Regions from separate parts of the Microbulbifer sp. ABF4_107 genome, predicted to be linked through region 2. Evidence: predicted binding sites of a transcription regulator. Region 2 holds the regulator's gene; each other region holds the start of a gene.
What was found. Region 2 encodes LexA, which represses DNA repair genes until DNA is damaged. Its sites were predicted from a motif close to ACTGTNTNTANANACAGT; they were not measured.
Positions count from the first base shown of each region.

Region 1: recA (recombinase RecA) is a predicted target of LexA. The motif match lies at 3,126-3,143, and genes of this name have one in related genera.
Region 3: ruvC (crossover junction endodeoxyribonuclease RuvC) is a predicted target of LexA. The motif match lies at 1,705-1,722, and genes of this name have one in related genera.

Region 1 is NZ_CM149983.1:2,366,225-2,371,687, forward strand. Features, by position in the region: gene glpK (glycerol kinase GlpK) at 1-1,288, opposite strand, end outside; gene ACYX4K_RS09790 (regulatory protein RecX) at 1,410-2,021, opposite strand; gene recA (recombinase RecA) at 2,024-3,055, opposite strand; gene ACYX4K_RS09800 (CinA family protein) at 3,220-3,714, opposite strand; gene ACYX4K_RS09805 (MaoC/PaaZ C-terminal domain-containing protein) at 3,781-4,716, opposite strand; gene ACYX4K_RS09810 (prolyl oligopeptidase family serine peptidase) at 4,837-5,463, opposite strand, start outside.
Region 2 is NZ_CM149983.1:1,309,259-1,314,721, reverse strand. Features, by position in the region: gene nagZ (beta-N-acetylhexosaminidase) at 1-163, opposite strand, end outside; gene ACYX4K_RS05400 (TetR/AcrR family transcriptional regulator) at 186-842, opposite strand; gene ACYX4K_RS05395 (DUF6763 family protein) at 1,059-1,391, shown strand; gene lexA (transcriptional repressor LexA) at 1,531-2,139, shown strand; gene ACYX4K_RS05385 (hypothetical protein) at 2,295-2,549, opposite strand; gene ACYX4K_RS05380 (hypothetical protein) at 2,595-3,161, opposite strand; gene topA (type I DNA topoisomerase) at 3,289-5,463, opposite strand, start outside.
Region 3 is NZ_CM149983.1:460,863-466,325, forward strand. Features, by position in the region: gene aspS (aspartate--tRNA ligase) at 1-704, shown strand, start outside; gene ACYX4K_RS01765 (YebC/PmpR family DNA-binding transcriptional regulator) at 839-1,582, shown strand; gene ruvC (crossover junction endodeoxyribonuclease RuvC) at 1,735-2,265, shown strand; gene ruvA (Holliday junction branch migration protein RuvA) at 2,703-3,314, shown strand; gene ruvB (Holliday junction branch migration DNA helicase RuvB) at 3,340-4,359, shown strand; gene ybgC (tol-pal system-associated acyl-CoA thioesterase) at 4,525-4,938, shown strand; gene tolQ (protein TolQ) at 4,935-5,463, shown strand, end outside.

The DNA of each region.
Region 1 (5,463 bases), 1.1 Mb from region 2:
GGGGCCGCTCCACACGCAGATTGGAAATATCCGCCTGGAACTGCATCAGGAAATTATTCGCGCTGGCGCCGCCATCCACTCGCAGGCACTGCAACTCGACCCCCAGGGCCTGGGCCATCAGCTCTGCCAACTCGTGACTCTGAAAGGCAATGGCTTCGAGCGTGGCGCGGACAATCTCTGCCCGCCCTGCACCCCGGGTGAGACCGAACATGGCACCGCGGGCATCGGCATCCCAGTGTGGCGCCCCCAAACCGCTGAAGGCGGGCACCATATACACACCTCGGGTGTGCGGGATGGACTGGGCCAGCTGCTCAGAATCTGCCGCCTGCTGAATAACCCCCAGGTCATCCCGCAACCACTGTACCGCCGCACCGGCATTGAATACCGACCCTTCAATCGCAAATTGCGGCTGACCGTCTGCACCACAGGCAATGGTGGTGAGCATGCCATCCGGCACCAGCGGGCGGCGCTTGCCGGCACTGGCCAACATAAAACAGCCGGTGCCGTAGGTATTTTTCATACTACCCGGCGCAAAACAGCCCTGCCCGTATAGCGCCGCCTGCTGATCGCCCGCGACCCCAGCGATGGGCACCCGGGCACCGAAGAAAGCGGTGGGATCGGTAGTGCCAAAGTCACCGGCGGACGGGCGGATTTCCGGCAGTATGGAAGCGGGGCAATCGAACAGTTCCAGTAACTCGCTGTCCCACTGGTGGCGATCCAGGTCGTACAGCAGGGTTCGGCTGGCGTTGGTATGATCAGTGAGGTGCTGGCGTCCACCGGTGAAGCACCAGATCAGCCAACTGTCGATGGTGCCGAAACAGAGATCCCCGGCCTCGGCTCGGCGATGTAGCTCCGGCGACTCGCGAAAGATCCAGCGCAGCTTGCTGGCGGAGAAATAGGCATCCAGCAACAGACCGGTTTTGGCGCGCACCATGGGCTCGGCCCCTGCCCTGCGCAATTCATTGCAGATTCCGGCCGAGCGCCGGCACTGCCAAACGATGGCGGGATGCACTGGCTCGCCGGTCGCTCGATCCCACAGCACTGTAGTCTCGCGCTGATTGGTAATCCCCAGCGCACTCAGCTCGGACGCCTCAATGCCCGCCCGCTGCATCGCCGCCGCGCACACCTTCAGGGTCACCTGCCAGATCTCACTGGCATCGTGCTGTACCCAACCGGGCTCGGGGTAATACTGGGAAAATTCCGAATAACTGCGGCCGCGCAGCTTGCCATTGGTATCGAAGATAAAGGCGGTGGTACCGGTAGTACCCTGGTCGATGGAGAGAATCATGAAAGCGCGCCAGATCCGGGGTCGTTCTGTTTATGGATGGTTATTCACAAAACAACAGCCCCACTAGGCCTAGTGGACTCCGGCTGAACTAGTGCCAGTATATACGACGCGACAAGTCGACTCAGTCTTGCGGCCGGTTCAGCTCTTCAATGGCGTACTGGATCGCATCGCCATAGAAACCGCGGTAGGCCAGATACCGCTGGCGCCGCGCGCGCTCCTTCAACAATTGCTCCCGCGGCAGCGAGTCGTCGACGGGGCGGCGAAACTTGCGCTGCAATTGCTCCAGGGCAAGCTCGAACCAGTCCATTTCCTCCTGCAGCTTGTCCATCGCCTCCAGGGCCAGCACCCCGCGAATTCCACGGATCTGCAATTCCTGCCGGATTCGCAGCGGCCCCTGCCCACGGTTTACCCGGGAGCGGCAGAAGGTCTCGGCAAAACGCCGGTCACACTGGTAGTTCAGCTCCTGCAGCCGCTGCAGCACGCCGTCAAAATCTGCATCGGGGTGCTTTCGCGCGAGCTTCTGGCGCAGCTCTTCGCAGGAGTGCTCGCGGCGGGCAAGTAGATCCAGCGCGTGATTGAACAGCGCCTGGAAAGCATCGGCAGGTGTTTTATGGGGCTGAGGGGCAGGCGATGAGAGCGAGGCGTCTGAAGAGGGGCCTGAGGAGAAGTCTGGCGACGGGAAGTCGCAGTCTGCACTGCCCCCGTCGCCATTGGGATTGCGAAAGAAAGACAAGATCAGTCTTCCGCAGCTTCCACTTCTTCGGCCGGAGCCGGAGTCACGTCACCGAGCAACTGGGCGCGCAGCCCGGATTCGATCTCGTTGCGGATATCTTCGTTCTCTTTGAGGAACTTCACCGCATTGGCCTTGCCCTGGCCGATCTTGTCACCCTTGTAGCTGTACCAGGCGCCGGCCTTGTCGACCAGGCCCATTTTCACGCCGTAATCGATAATCTCGCCCAACAGGTTGATGCCCTGCCCGTACATGATCTGGAACTCGGTCTGCTTGAACGGCGGTGCCACCTTGTTCTTCACGACCTTGACCCGGGTCTCGTTACCCACCACCTCATCGCCTTCCTTCACGGAACCGATACGACGGATGTCGAGGCGCACAGAAGAGTAGAACTTGAGCGCGTTACCGCCGGTGGTGGTTTCCGGGGAGCCGAACATCACACCGATCTTCATACGAATCTGGTTGATGAACACGCACAGGGTGTTGGTGTTTTTGATGTTACCGGTCAGCTTGCGCAGGGCCTGGGACATCAGGCGGGCCTGCAGGCCTACGTGGGAATCGCCCATTTCGCCTTCAATTTCCGCGCGCGGCGTCAGCGCCGCTACGGAGTCGACCACCAGTACATCTACGGCACCGGAGCGCACCAGCATATCCGCCACTTCCAGGGCCTGCTCACCGGTATCCGGCTGGGAAACGATCAGCTCGTCTACGTTCACGCCCAGCTTCTCGGCGTAGATCGGGTCCAGTGCGTGCTCCGCATCCACGAAGGCACAGGTGCCACCTTTGCGCTGGGCTTCGGCGATCACCTGCAGGGTCAGGGTCGTTTTACCAGAGGATTCAGGACCGTAGATCTCGACAATACGACCGCGCGGCAGGCCGCCAATACCCAGTGCCACGTCCAGACCAAGAGAGCCGGTGGAGATCGCCGGGATGCGTTGCCGCTCCTTGTCTCCCATACGCATGACGGTGCCCTTGCCGAACTGGCGCTCGATCTGAGAGAGCGCTGCCTGTAAAGCCTTGTCTTTGTTGGAATCCATGACCTTTCCCATATGTACCTGAAATTTGGTGAGTAATGACTGCTATGGAAAGGGAGCTTAGAGAAAAATTACTGTATAAGCAACCAGTAATCGGGAATGGCGGGTATTCGACGGGCCAGGATAGAAAACCTGGCACAGCAGTACCGGACAAACGGGAATGAGGGTCAGGCTGGGTGACTGCGGGTAATGGCCAGCAAGCCCTGCAGGGCTTCGTCTACGGTTTGCAACTGAATGGCAGCGCGGTTGCCGGTGAAGTGCATTTGCCGGGCCTCGACGGACAGAGGTTCCTGCCCCTCCCCGTGTGCCCAGGCAATCCACACAGTACCTACCGGCTTATCTTCACTGCCGCCATCCGGACCAGCGATACCGCTCACCGCCACGGCCAGATTGGCATCCAGGCGATTGAGTGCCCCCACCGCCATCTGCCGAACCACCGGCTCGCTGACCGCGCCGGCGGTATCAAGGTCTCGCTGATCGACGCCGAGAAAGCTGCGCTTGATTCGGTCTGCATAGGATACAACTGCGCCATCAAACCAGACCGACGAACCGGCAACGGAAGTTATCGCTGCGGCAATGGCGCCACCAGTGCAGGACTCGGCAGTGGTCACTTTCCAGCCAAGCCGGACCAGCTCTTCGCCGAGTTCTGCCGCTAACGCCATTCGCGGATCCGTGTCGCTATTCGCCATAAACTTCTGTTCCGCCTCACAGACACACTTCTGCCAGCCCTACCGCAACGGCTCGAGCAGACCATTCAGATACTGGGTTTTACCGCTGTCGTCCGCAACCCGGAAACCGGTTGCCAGCTCCCCGGTGACACACTGGAAGCGCACGGACGAAGGCAGAAGTACCGGGCGTTTGTACTCCACACTCAACCGGAACTGCTGCGGCAGCCCCGCGCCTTTCTCCAACGAGGCAAGGCAGGCTGCTTTGGTCCACATACCATGCACAATGGCACTGGAAAAGCCAAACAGCCGCGCCGAAGACGCGAACAGGTGAATGGGATTCCAGTCACCGGATACCCGCGCGTAGCTGCGGCCAGCAGCCTCCGGAATAGCCCACGCCTCTGCACTGCCAGCCGCCATATCGGGCATGACTCCCGGGAAGGCAGCAAACCCGGACTGCAGGGGCTTGTCTTTACCGCCGTGACGCGCACGGCTCAACATCACGCTTTCGCACTCCCACACAAGGTCGCCCGCGACACTGACCCGGGTAACCAGCGCGAACTCATAACCGCGTTTGACCGCCACCGGTGACAGCAGATCACAGCGAATATCCAGCGCTTCGCAGGATTCGACAGGGCGGTGTTGGGTTATCTGGTTACGCAGGTGGACCAGACCGAGAATGGGGAAGTGAAATGCATCGGAAACCAGTAATTTCAGATGCAGTGGCATAGCCAGAACAAACGGATAAGTGGCCGGCAGCTGGCTACCAGCGTTAAAGCCACATACCTCGCGATAGGCGCGCACACGCTCGGCATCGACTCTCTGCCCGCGCAGGCTGACACTGGCCAGAACTGCTGGCCCCTGGGCGGCCGAAGCCCCCTTTTTGCGAGCCGTCAAAGCGCGGAAATACAGAGGAAGTATGGCCGGGCAGGCGCTCAGCTCAATCTGCAGGGGTGAAGACCGGTCGGTTGCCTTGGGCACAGCGTTAAGTCTCGGCATAAATCTATTGGCTCCAAATGATACCTCGCGACAGAGCGATAGACCAATCAGTCATATCATCCTGTCAAGCCATTATCTTGCCCCCGATTCATGCCGAAACGATGACAGAAGGTTGCAGGATCAACTTTCCGGCAGTTCGGTGACCCCCATATTGAACAGGGTAAAGCCGAAAATATCCGCGTACTGTTCGATGGTCTTGGAAACCGGGGTTCCGGCACCGTGGCCTGCGTTGGTTTCGATCCGAATCAGTGTAGGCGCAGCACCCGCCTGCTTGCTCTGCAATTCTGCGGCAAACTTGAACGAGTGTGCCGGTACAACGCGGTCATCGTGATCCGCCGTCGTCACCAGAGTCGCAGGATAGCTGGTATCGGCCTGCACGTTGTGTACCGGCGAATAGCCTTTCAGGTACTGGAACATTTCTTCACTCTGCTCCGCAGTGCCGTAGTCGTAGGCCCAGCCGGCACCAGCGGTGAAGGTGTGGTAACGCAGCATGTCCATCACGCCCACCGCAGGCAGTGCCACTTTCACCAGGTCCGGGCGCTGGGTCATTACTGCGCCAACCAGCAGGCCGCCGTTGGAGCCACCACGAATCGCCAGATAGTCGCTGGAAGTGTAGCCCTGCTCAATCAGGTATTCGCCCGCCGCGATAAAGTCATCGAATACATTCTGCTTCTGCAGCTTGGTACCGGCGTCGTGCCAGCGTTTGCCGTATTCACCGCCACCGCGCAGGTTGGGCACCGCGTAGAC
Region 2 (5,463 bases):
CGCGAATCTCTGCAATCAGTGCCTCCAGCTGTGGCCGGCTTTCGAAATTCCGCGCAAAGAAAATCAGTCCACCCACCTGGGGATGACGCAGCAGCGTGCGCTCTTCCTCGGTGAGGGTGTGCCCTTCGACATCAATCATTACCGGGCCAATCGGGGTAGACATCCGCATGAACTCCACATTGAATTTAATCGACGTCGCCGGCGTTGTTTCCCGGCATGGGCGCAGTGAGCATGGCAACGGCCGCGGGCGCCAGGCGCGCCAGGGTCTCCTCGAGACTGCTCTGGGCGCCAAAATCTTCCCGTAGGATAGCTTCAATGGCGTCAAAGCTCGAAAGAGAAAAGACCGTAGCGCCAAGCATGAAGTAGAGACGCCAGTAGAAGGTCACCGGGTCAACGTGCGGCAGAGCCGCCGCCAACTGCCCGGCAAAGCGCCGGTAGCTGTCACCGTAGCGGGATACGATAAAACGCCGCAAGTGCCCCTGGGACTGGGTATACGCCAGACCGAGCAATCGCATAAAGCGTTTCGGGTCGCGCCCCTGACTGGCCAGACCGGCCAGCGCCACCCGGTACAGGCTTTGCAGCAGATCATCCAGTTGCAGTGGCTCACCAGCCCCCGCCCTGCGCGCAAGCTCCTGATCGAGAGTGGCCGTAAAAGGTGTAAGGAACCGCTCGAAAACAGCCTGAATCAGTTCTTTTTTAGAACCGAAATGGTAGTTCACCGCTGCCAGGTTCACCCCGGCGGTACTGGTGATGGTACGCAGGGAGGTCTCGGTAAAGCCCCGCTCCGCGAACAGGACTTCAGCGGCGTCCAGAATACGATGGACTGTGTCTGACTGACTCATGCCGATTTCACACCAATTCAAACCAACAATTTAAACGCTTGTTTTACCGCGAGACTAGCACAGTCCGCCGACGATGAAACCTGCGCAAGCCATTCTCCACCCCGCGGGAGTACCAAGCTTGCGTCCACCACATTAGAACGAGTGTACAAGTTCTGAAAGCGCCGGGATGGAACTGAAGGCGAAGACAACAAAGCAGTAAAAGAGGAGGAGCACGCCATGGCACGAATCGCTCCGGAAATTGGCAGTTGGTTTGAAAATTTTGATACTGGCGACCTGTTTGAAGTGGTTGCCGTTGACCATCCCGCCCGCACGATCGAAATTCAGTATGTGGACGGCAGCCTGGACGAAATCGAGTTCCAGAACTGGCCGTCGCTACCAGTAATTGGCGCCGCCGCTCCGGAAGACGCCAATGCAGGTTATGGCACCTTTGCCGACGAAATGCAGGATGAGGAAGACGCAGGCTACCGCAGCCCGATCTTTTCTCCCGCGCAAAGCGTCATTGACCGGCTTGAAGGAGATTCGTTTCCGGGTACTGACGAGGGCTACTGACGGATCGCTCCGGCCAGTGCCCGCCGTCATCGTGCCGCGAGTCCACCGCAACCCCGCAATCGGGCAATGATTGCGCGCCCCTGAAATCTGTATATAATCACAGCAACTGTATATAAATACAGACAACAGGAAGGAGCCCATGACAAACCTCACTGCACGCCAGGCTCAGGTACTGGAACTGATCAAATCCTATCTGGATGATACGGGCTACCCGCCCACCCGAGCCGAAATTGCCCAGGAGCTGGGCTTCCGCTCACCCAATGCCGCGGAAGAACACCTGAAAGCCTTGGCCCGCAAAGGCGCGATTGAAATGGTCGCTGGCGCTTCCCGCGGTATTCGAATTCCCGACTACAACAGTGGTTTACCCATTGTTGGCCGCGTTGCCGCCGGCAACCCGATTCTGGCGGAAGAAAATATCGAAGAGTACTGCGAAATTCCCGCGGAATTTTTTCACCCACCCGCGGACTACCTGTTGCGCGTACACGGCATGAGCATGAAAGATGCGGGTATTCTCGACGGCGATTTACTGGCCGTGCAGCGCACTGACAATATTCGCAATGGGCAGATCGTTGTTGCGCGCATCGAGGACGAAGTCACCGTGAAGCGCTTTAAACGTCGCGGCAATCAGGCCACCGTGCAGCTGCTGCCGGAGAATCAGGACTTTGATGTGATCGAAGTGGACATGCGGGACCGCAGCTTTGCCATTGAAGGTTTGGCGGTGGGCGTGATTCGCCAGAACCCGATTTGATAATGGCGGTTCGGAGCGACGAGCCCGCAGGTTTTCTGGATCCCGGCCTTCGCCGGGATGACAAGTCGCCAAACATCCCGTGTCTCGCACTTCGAACATAAAAAAACAGGGCTTTTGCCCTGTTTTTTTATGTCTGCGAATTAACCACGGAATGTTCAGTGAATCGTGTGCTCGGCCAGATCCACCTCTTCTTCCTCAAACGGCTCCGGCTCCATCTCGTTGATGTCCTGTACCGCTTCGATCCCCGCCTCCAGCATGGCACGGGCCACCGCCACCTTGTGCTCGCGCAGGAAATGCTGGCTCTCGTCCGAGAAATGAATACGCACCAGCGGTTCTCCCTTGTGACCAGCGCGTCGCAACGCTACATCACCATTGGACAACTCGATGATTTCGTAAGTCTCGGTAGACATTCACTTCTCCACTAACCGCGTAATTTGGAGCCAGTGTACCACACCCTACCACTCCTGACTGTGGGCCCTCTGGCGCTGGATCAGCTCGAAAAGGGACTGGTACCACTGCTGCACCCGCTCACGGGTGAGAGGCTGGTCAGGGGCCTCGGCCGCGCTATCCAGTTGGCGTACCGGGATGATGGACTGGACGGTGGCAGCAGGTTTGGAGGGCGCCGCCTGCGCAGCAGAACCGGTAGAGCCAGAGCTTACTGAACCAGAGGCGCTCAGTACCCACAATTTACGCCAGGCTGCGAAGAGCCCCGCAAACCAGCTATCGGGGTTTTCTGCGAGACTGACCAGCTCATTGGCTTCACCACTGAATTTGCCACGCTGGGACACCAGGGACGCCAGCGCCTGCGCTGTTTCCGGCTCAGCACCGGCCGCAAAACCCAACTGCATCTGATGCCCCTGCTCCGCCAGAAACGCACGGTAACCACGCCACAACTGCAGCACCGCCGCTTCCAGCAGGGAGGACTCCAGCAACGGCGTATTGCCCGCTTCCGCGCTGGATTGCAGCAGCAGCTGGGCCTTACGCAGCGCCGAAGCGACGGTACCGGTATAGGGATTACTCAAACTGCATACCTCTGGGATTCTGGATCCCGGCCTTCGCCGGGATGACGGATAGGTCTGGATCCCGTTACCGGATCAAGTCCGGCACAGGCTCTTCGCCGGGATGACGGGTCGGCAGGTCTCCGACCAATTACTTGGCCGGGGATTTTTTTGGAGCAGCCTTTTTCTTGGCTGGCGCCTTCTTGGCAGCCGCTTTTTTGGCCGGGGCCTTTTTCGCGGCAGCTTTTTTCTTCGCCGGAGCCTTTTTAGCCGGCGCTTCTACCTGCCACTTGCCATCGCGATAGAACGCCTTCCAACCGGTCGCCTTGCCCTCTTCCTCACTCTGGACATACTGCTCCTGAGTTTTACGGCTGAAGCGCACAACCGTATCACGGCCCTCGTTGTCCTCGGTGGGAGCAGAGAACAGGAAGCTGTACTTGGGATCGATTTCGTCCTTGTGCGGCAGCAGCTCCTTGATCAGGGGTGCGCGGGTTTCGCGATTTTTCGGGAACTGACTGGCAGCCAAAAACAGACCGGAGGCGCCGTCGCGGAGAATATAGGTATCATCCACTTTCTCGCAGGCCAGCTCCGGCATGGGTACCGGATCCATTTTGGGCGGTGCCGGCTGGCCACTCTTCAGCAGCTTGCGGGTGTTCTTGCAGGTTTCGCTGGTACAACCAAAGTACTTGCCGAAACGGCCGGACTTTAACTGCATATCCGCGCCACACTTGTCGCACTCGATGACCGGGCCATCGTAGCCCTTGATCTTGAAGGTGCCCTTCTCTACCTCGAAGCCACTACAGTCCGGGTTATTACCGCAGATATGCAACTTGCGCTGCTCATCCACCAGGTAGTTATCCATGGCGGTGCCGCATTTCGGGCAGCGGCGCTTGTCTCGCAGCTGGCGAGTTTCCGCATCTTCGTCTTTTTCCGCATCTACCGCTTCTTCACCGGACACCAGATTCATGGTGTTGGTGCAGCGCTCCTTGGGCGGCAGTGCATAACCGGAACAGCCGAGGAACACACCGGTGGAGCCGGTGCGGATCTGCATATGCCTGCCGCAGGTACCGCACTCGATATCCGTATCCGTCGGCGCATTGCGACGCATACCGCCTTCTTTATCCTGTGCCACCTCGAGACGCTTGCTGAAGTCGGAATAGAATTCGTTCAACAGGTCTTTCCAGCCCTTTTTACCTTCCGCCACGGTATCCAGAGATTCCTCGAGGCTCGCGGTAAAACCGTAATCCATCAGGTCGGTGAAGCTTTCGCTCAGGCGGTCGGTAACGATATCGCCCATTTTTTCCGCGTAAAAACGGCGGTTCTCCAGGCGCACGTAGCCGCGATCCTGAATGGTGGAGATGATCGATGCATAGGTGGAAGGACGGCCGATACCGCGTTTTTCCAGCTCTTTTACCAGTGCCGCTTCACTGAAGCGCGCCGGTGGCTTGGTGAAATGCTGTTTCGGATCCAGCTGTTTCAGGTTCAGTTTTTCACCGACCTTGATGTCCGGCAACACCAGATCTTCGTCTTTCTTGCTCTGCACCGGCGCGACTTTCAGGAAGCCGTCAAAGCGGATTACGCGGCCGCGGGTACGCAGTTCGAAGTCACCGGCGGTAACCACAACAGACGTAGAAGTGAACTGGGCCGGCGTCATCTGACAGGCCACAAACTGCTGCCAGATCAGGGTGTACAGACGCTCGGCATCGCGCTCCATACCGGACAGCATATTCGGTTTTACCCGCACATCGGAAGGTCGAATCGCTTCGTGCGCTTCCTGAGCGCCCTCTTTGCTGCTGTAGCGGTTGGGATTCTCCGGCAGGTATTTATCACCGTAATTCTCACCAATAAATTCGCGCACAGAAGATACGGCTTCGGCGCTCAGATTGGTGGAATCGGTACGCATATAGGTGATGTAACCCGCTTCATACAAGCGCTGGGCCATCATCATGGTTTTTTTCACGCTGAAGCTGAGGCGATTGCTCGCGGCCTGCTGCAACGTGGAGGTAATATAAGGTGCGCTGGGCTTGGAGCTGGTGGGCTTGTCGTCCCGGGCGCTCACGGTGAAGTCGCTGGACTGCAGCGCCTTCAGCGCCGCCATGGCCTGTTCTTCGTTGGTGGGCTTGAAGGCCTCACCGGCCTGCTTTTTCACTTCCAGGCGCAGGGCGTCTGACTTGGCCGTTTGCGTATCGGCAAACAGGGTCCAGTATTCTTCCGGAATAAACGCGCGGATTTCCCGCTCGCGCTCTACTACCAGCTTTACCGCAACAGATTGCACGCGGCCGGCGGAAAGACCGCGGGCAACTTTCTCCCACAACAACGGGGAAAC
Region 3 (5,463 bases), 850 kb from region 2:
ACAAGTCCGACCTGGAAGGCGGCCTGCAGTCCCCGATCGTCAAATTCCTGCCCACCGACGTGCGTGCGGCCATTCTTGACCGCGTACAGGCTGAGAACGGCGACCTGATCTTCTTCGGTTCCGACAAGGCCAAGGTGGTTTCCGAAGCGCTCGGCGCACTGCGCTGCAAGCTGGGTGAAGACCTGGATCTGTACGTGTCCGAGTGGGCGCCGCTGTGGGTGGTGGACTTCCCGATGTTCGAAGAGAACGACGACGGCAGCGTTACCGCACTGCACCACCCGTTCACCGCGCCGTCCTGTTCCGCAGAAGAGCTGGAAGAAAATCCGCTGGAAGCCCTGTCCCGCGCCTACGACATGGTGCTGAACGGCACCGAGCTGGGTGGTGGTTCCATCCGTATCCACAACCAGGATATGCAGCAGACCGTATTCCGCGCCCTCGGCATCGAGGCCGAGGAGCAGCGCGAGAAGTTTGGCTTCCTGCTGGACGCATTGAAGTACGGCGCACCGCCCCACGGCGGCCTGGCCTTTGGCCTCGACCGCCTGGTGATGCTGATGACCGACAGCGACTCCATCCGCGACGTCATTGCTTTCCCGAAAACCCAGAGCGCGGCCTGTGTAATGACCGACGCCCCGGGAGCGGTAGATGCCAAGCAGCTGCGCGAACTGAGTATCCGCCTGCGCCAGAAAGAAGAGCAGGTAGGTTAAAGGCAGCATTTTAATCGTCATTCCGGCGCAGGCCGGAATCCAGATAGCTGGACCCCGGCCTGCGCCGGGGAGACGAAAAGCATGAGTGCGCCAGACCCAGATTTAGATATAGAACAAAGACCGGAGATTTATCGATGGCAGGACACAGTAAATGGGCCAATATCAAACACCGCAAGGCCGCCCAGGACGCCAAGCGGGGTAAGGTTTTCACCAAGATCATTCGCGAGCTCACCGTAGCCGCGAAAGGCGGTGCCAACCCGGATGACAACCCCACACTGCGCGCCACCATCGATAAAGCCCTCGGCGCGAACATGAAGCGCGACACCATCGACAAGGCCATCGCCCGCGGCGCCGGCAATGCCGATGGAGAAAACTACGAAGCGGTTACCTATGAAGGATACGGCGTTGGTGGTGTAGCGGTACTGGTGGAATGCCTCACCGACAACCGCAATCGCACCGTAGCCGAAATCCGCCACGCGTTTACCAAGCGGGGTGGCAACCTGGGTACCGACGGCTCCGTTGCCTACCTGTTCGCCCGCAAGGGCCAGATGTATTTCGAACCCGGCGTTGATGAAGATGCGCTGATGGAAGCGGCTCTGGAAGCCGGCGCCGAAGATATCGAAACCAACGATGACGGCAGCATCGAAGTCACCACCGAGTTCACCGATTACATGTCGGTAAAAGATGCGCTCACCGAAGCGGGCTTCAAGCCGGACAATGCCGAAATCGCCATGATCCCATCCACCACCGTCCCCATGGATAAAGACGGGGCGGAAAAGGTAATGGCGCTGGTGGATATGCTGGAAGACCTGGACGATGTGCAGAATGTCTACTCCAACGCCGATATCCCCGAAGAAGTGATGGCGGAACTAGGTTGATCCTTGTCCGCTACACGGCTTCGAAAATGCCCCGCAATCGCGGGGCATTTTTGTAACTGACCGTGCAGATCTGCTTCCCGCCTTGACGCCCAGTCCTCACCTTGGGAAACTTCCCGTCAACAATTGTATAAATGTACAGGGGGCAGCCTGCCGTGACCCGAATTCTGGGCATCGACCCCGGCTCACGCAAAACCGGTTACGGCCTGATTGACGTCGAGCGCTCCAATGCCCGCTACGTCGCCAGCGGTGTGATCAAGCTCCCCGACGGCCCGCTGCCCGAGCGCCTGAAGCTCATATTTGACGCCGTCAGCCAGATTGCCCAGCAGTACCAGCCGCAGCAGATGGCGATCGAAAACGTGTTTATGTCGAAAAGCGCCGGCTCTGCGCTAAAGCTCGGCCAGGCCAGAGGCGCCGCCATCGTCGCCGCCACCCACGCGGATCTGCCGGTCTCGGAATACGAAGCGCGCAAGGTGAAACAGGCCGTGGTAGGCAACGGTGGTGCGGACAAGCTGCAGGTGCAGCACATGGTCAAAACCCTTTTGAAGCTGCCGGCTTCCCCGCAGGAAGATGCGGCGGATGCTTTGGCCGTTGCCCTGTGTCATATGCATACGATGCAGACGTTGATTCAAACCTCTGCCGGGAGTCGCACTCGGTTTCGTCGTGGCCGGCTTAGTGTTACTTGAGTTTGGCTTCGGGGGTGCGATGGGTTTCGTGGTACGCAGTCGGGACGTTGGGTGGCGGCTCCGCTACCGGTGACACCTTCGCGGGACACGGGCTAGGCGCCCCCCCGTAAACCCATCCCTGGGGGCTCGGCTGCGGCCATCCAGGCCGCAGACGGTCCCGCGAAGGTGTCCCCGGTATCGAAGCCTTAGCGTCTTGGCTCGAAATACTTGGGTTGCACCGGGTATACCCCGTGGTTGGATAAACAACTTCGGTGAGAATTTAAGGCGCTGCTGCCGGTAAAGGTTTGCCAGACCTTCTGCGAGAGGGACCTCGCGGAAGAGCCCCCATGGATGGGTTTACGGCGTGTCTGGCAAACCTTTACCGGCAGTAGCGGCGCCACTGAACTAGAAAAATACGGACCACCGGACTTAAAGGTTCGGAGGAAAAAGAGAACAACATGATCGGAAGACTCACCGGCAAACTGGCCGCCGTGCAGCCCCCGCAATTACTGGTAGACGTGCAGGGTGTGGGCTACGAAGTGCTGGCCCCCATGACCACCATCTTTGAACTGCCCCAGCTGGGCGGTAGTGTGCAGTTGCATACCCATCTGGCGGTATCGGAAACCTCCCAACAGCTGTTTGGTTTTATCCGCGAAACCGATCGTCAGCTGTTCCGTACCCTGATCAAGGTCAACGGCGTCGGCCCCAAAATGGCCCTGGCCATCCTGTCCGGCCTCGACGGCGCCGCACTGGCCCGTTGTGTGGCGGATGACAATGTGAGCGCATTGGTGAAGGTACCCGGCGTGGGCAAGAAAACCGCCGAGCGTCTGATTATCGAACTGCGCGGCAAACTCACCCCGCAGACCGGCGACCTCGGCGATATCCCGCTGATGTCCACCAACGCCGAACCCAAAGTCGATCACAGTGGCGAGGCCGAAAGCGCCCTCGCTGCCCTGGGCTACAAGCCCACCGACGCCACCAAAATGGTTGCCCGCGCCGCCAAAGAGCAGCCCGAAGCCGACAGCGCCACTCTTATCCGCCTGGCACTGAAAAGCATGGCTCCGGCCTGATACCGTATCCATTTGAGAATTCCCCGTGATTGAAGCCGACCGCCTGATCGCCCCCGAACCCCAGGGTCCAACTGGCCAGGAAGAGCAGTACGACCGCGCCGTGCGCCCCAAAACCCTGTCCGACTACGTGGGTCAGCCGGTGGTGCGCGAGCAGATGGAAATCTTTATCCAGGCTGCCAAGCTGCGCAAAGAAGCGCTCGACCACACCCTGGTATTCGGCCCCCCGGGCCTTGGCAAAACCACCCTCGCGAACATCATCGCTGCGGAAATGGGTGTGGCAATCAAGACCACTTCCGGCCCGGTGCTGGAGAAGGCCGGCGATCTCGCCGCCATCATGACCAACCTCGAGCCCGGGGATGTGCTGTTTATCGACGAGATTCACCGCCTCAGCCCCCACGTGGAAGAGGTGCTGTACCCCGCGATGGAAGACTATCAGCTGGACATCATGATCGGGGAAGGGCCGGCCGCGCGTTCCATCAAGCTGGATCTGCCGCCATTTACCCTGGTGGGCGCTACCACGCGTGCCGGGTTGCTGACCTCGCCGCTGCGGGATCGCTTCGGTATTGTGCAGCGCCTCGAATTTTATTCGGTGGAAGATCTCACCAGTATTGTCGCCCGCTCCGCCGGATTGATGGGCGTGGCGATGGATGAGGGCGGTGCCCACGAAGTGGCGCGCCGCGCCCGCGGTACCCCGCGTATCGCCAACCGCCTGCTGCGCCGGGTGCGGGATTACGCCGAAGTGAAAAGCGACGGTCATGTGTGTGCGGAAACCGCGGACCTGGCGCTGAATATGCTGAATGTGGATGTCCGTGGCTTCGATCAGCTCGACCGCCGCATGCTGCTCACCATGATCGAGAAGTTTGACGGCGGTCCGGTGGGGGTCGACAGCCTGGCGGCGGCAGTCAGCGAGGAACGCGATACCATCGAGGACGTGCTGGAGCCCTACCTGATCCAGCAGGGCTACCTGACCCGCACCCCCCGCGGACGGGTGGTGACTGCGCTGGCCTACGAGCATTTCGGCATTCCCAAGCCGGACCGAAGCTGACGCGCAATTGTCATTGACCACACCTGACGAAGCGGTCTAGTTGCTGTAGCATGTCCTGTTAGCGCTGGTAGAGGGCTTCAACTGCGGTTGAAATCCTCCCGACGTGCCCCAAACCGCTATCAACAAGAAAAAGTCAGTTCGCGGTCGGCGAGTTAAGGACGGTGCGTGTCAGAACCCTTCAATATTCCCATTCGCGTCTATATCGAGGATACGGACGCTGGCGGAATTGTTTATTACGTCAATTATTTAAAGTATATGGAGCGCGCGCGCACAGAATTGGTCCGTGCGCTCGGCTATGATAAACCCGCGATGCCGCAGCAGGGTTTGTTGCTCGTGGTGCATTCAGCGGCGGTTCAGTACCGCCGGTCTGCAATACTCGACGACGAACTCAGAGCCAGCGCCGAGGTCGGTAAAGTTGGTCGTGCCGGCGTCACCTTTGAGCAGAAAATCTGGCGCGGTAATGAAATTATTTGTGAGGGCGTGGTCAAAGTGGCCTGCGTGGACGACGCAAGCCGCAAACCCTGCGCGCTCCCCGAATCCATCCATCAAGCATTGAAGGCAGCGAGTCAACATTCATGAATGCCGGTGAACAACTTTCCCTGTGGGGCCTGATTTCCAGCGCCAGTCTGCTGGTGCAACTGGTTATGCTGATGCTGCTACTGGCCTCGGTCATATCCTGGGTCATGATTATCCAGCGCGGCACCTACCTGTCCCGCGCACGCAAGTCCATGATCAACTTCGAGCGCAAGTTCTGGTCCGGTTCCGACCTGAATCAGCTGTTCCGCGATGGAAACGCCGCGGCCGAAAGGGGCAGGATCGACGGCGTGGAATCCCTGTTCCGCGCGGGCTTTACCGAATTCACCCGCCTGCGCCAGCAGGGCAAGAGCAGCCCGGCGGCAGTCATGGAGGGCACCGAGCGTGCCATGCGCGTGGCCATGTCCCGTGAGCAGGAAAAGGTGGAAATGAATCTGCCGTTCCTCGCCACAGTCGGCTCCGTCAGCCCTTATATCGGCCTGTTCGGCACCGTGTGGGGGATCATGAATTCCTTCCGCGGCCTCGCCACCATGCATCAGGCCACCATCGCCACTGTTGCGCCCGGTATTT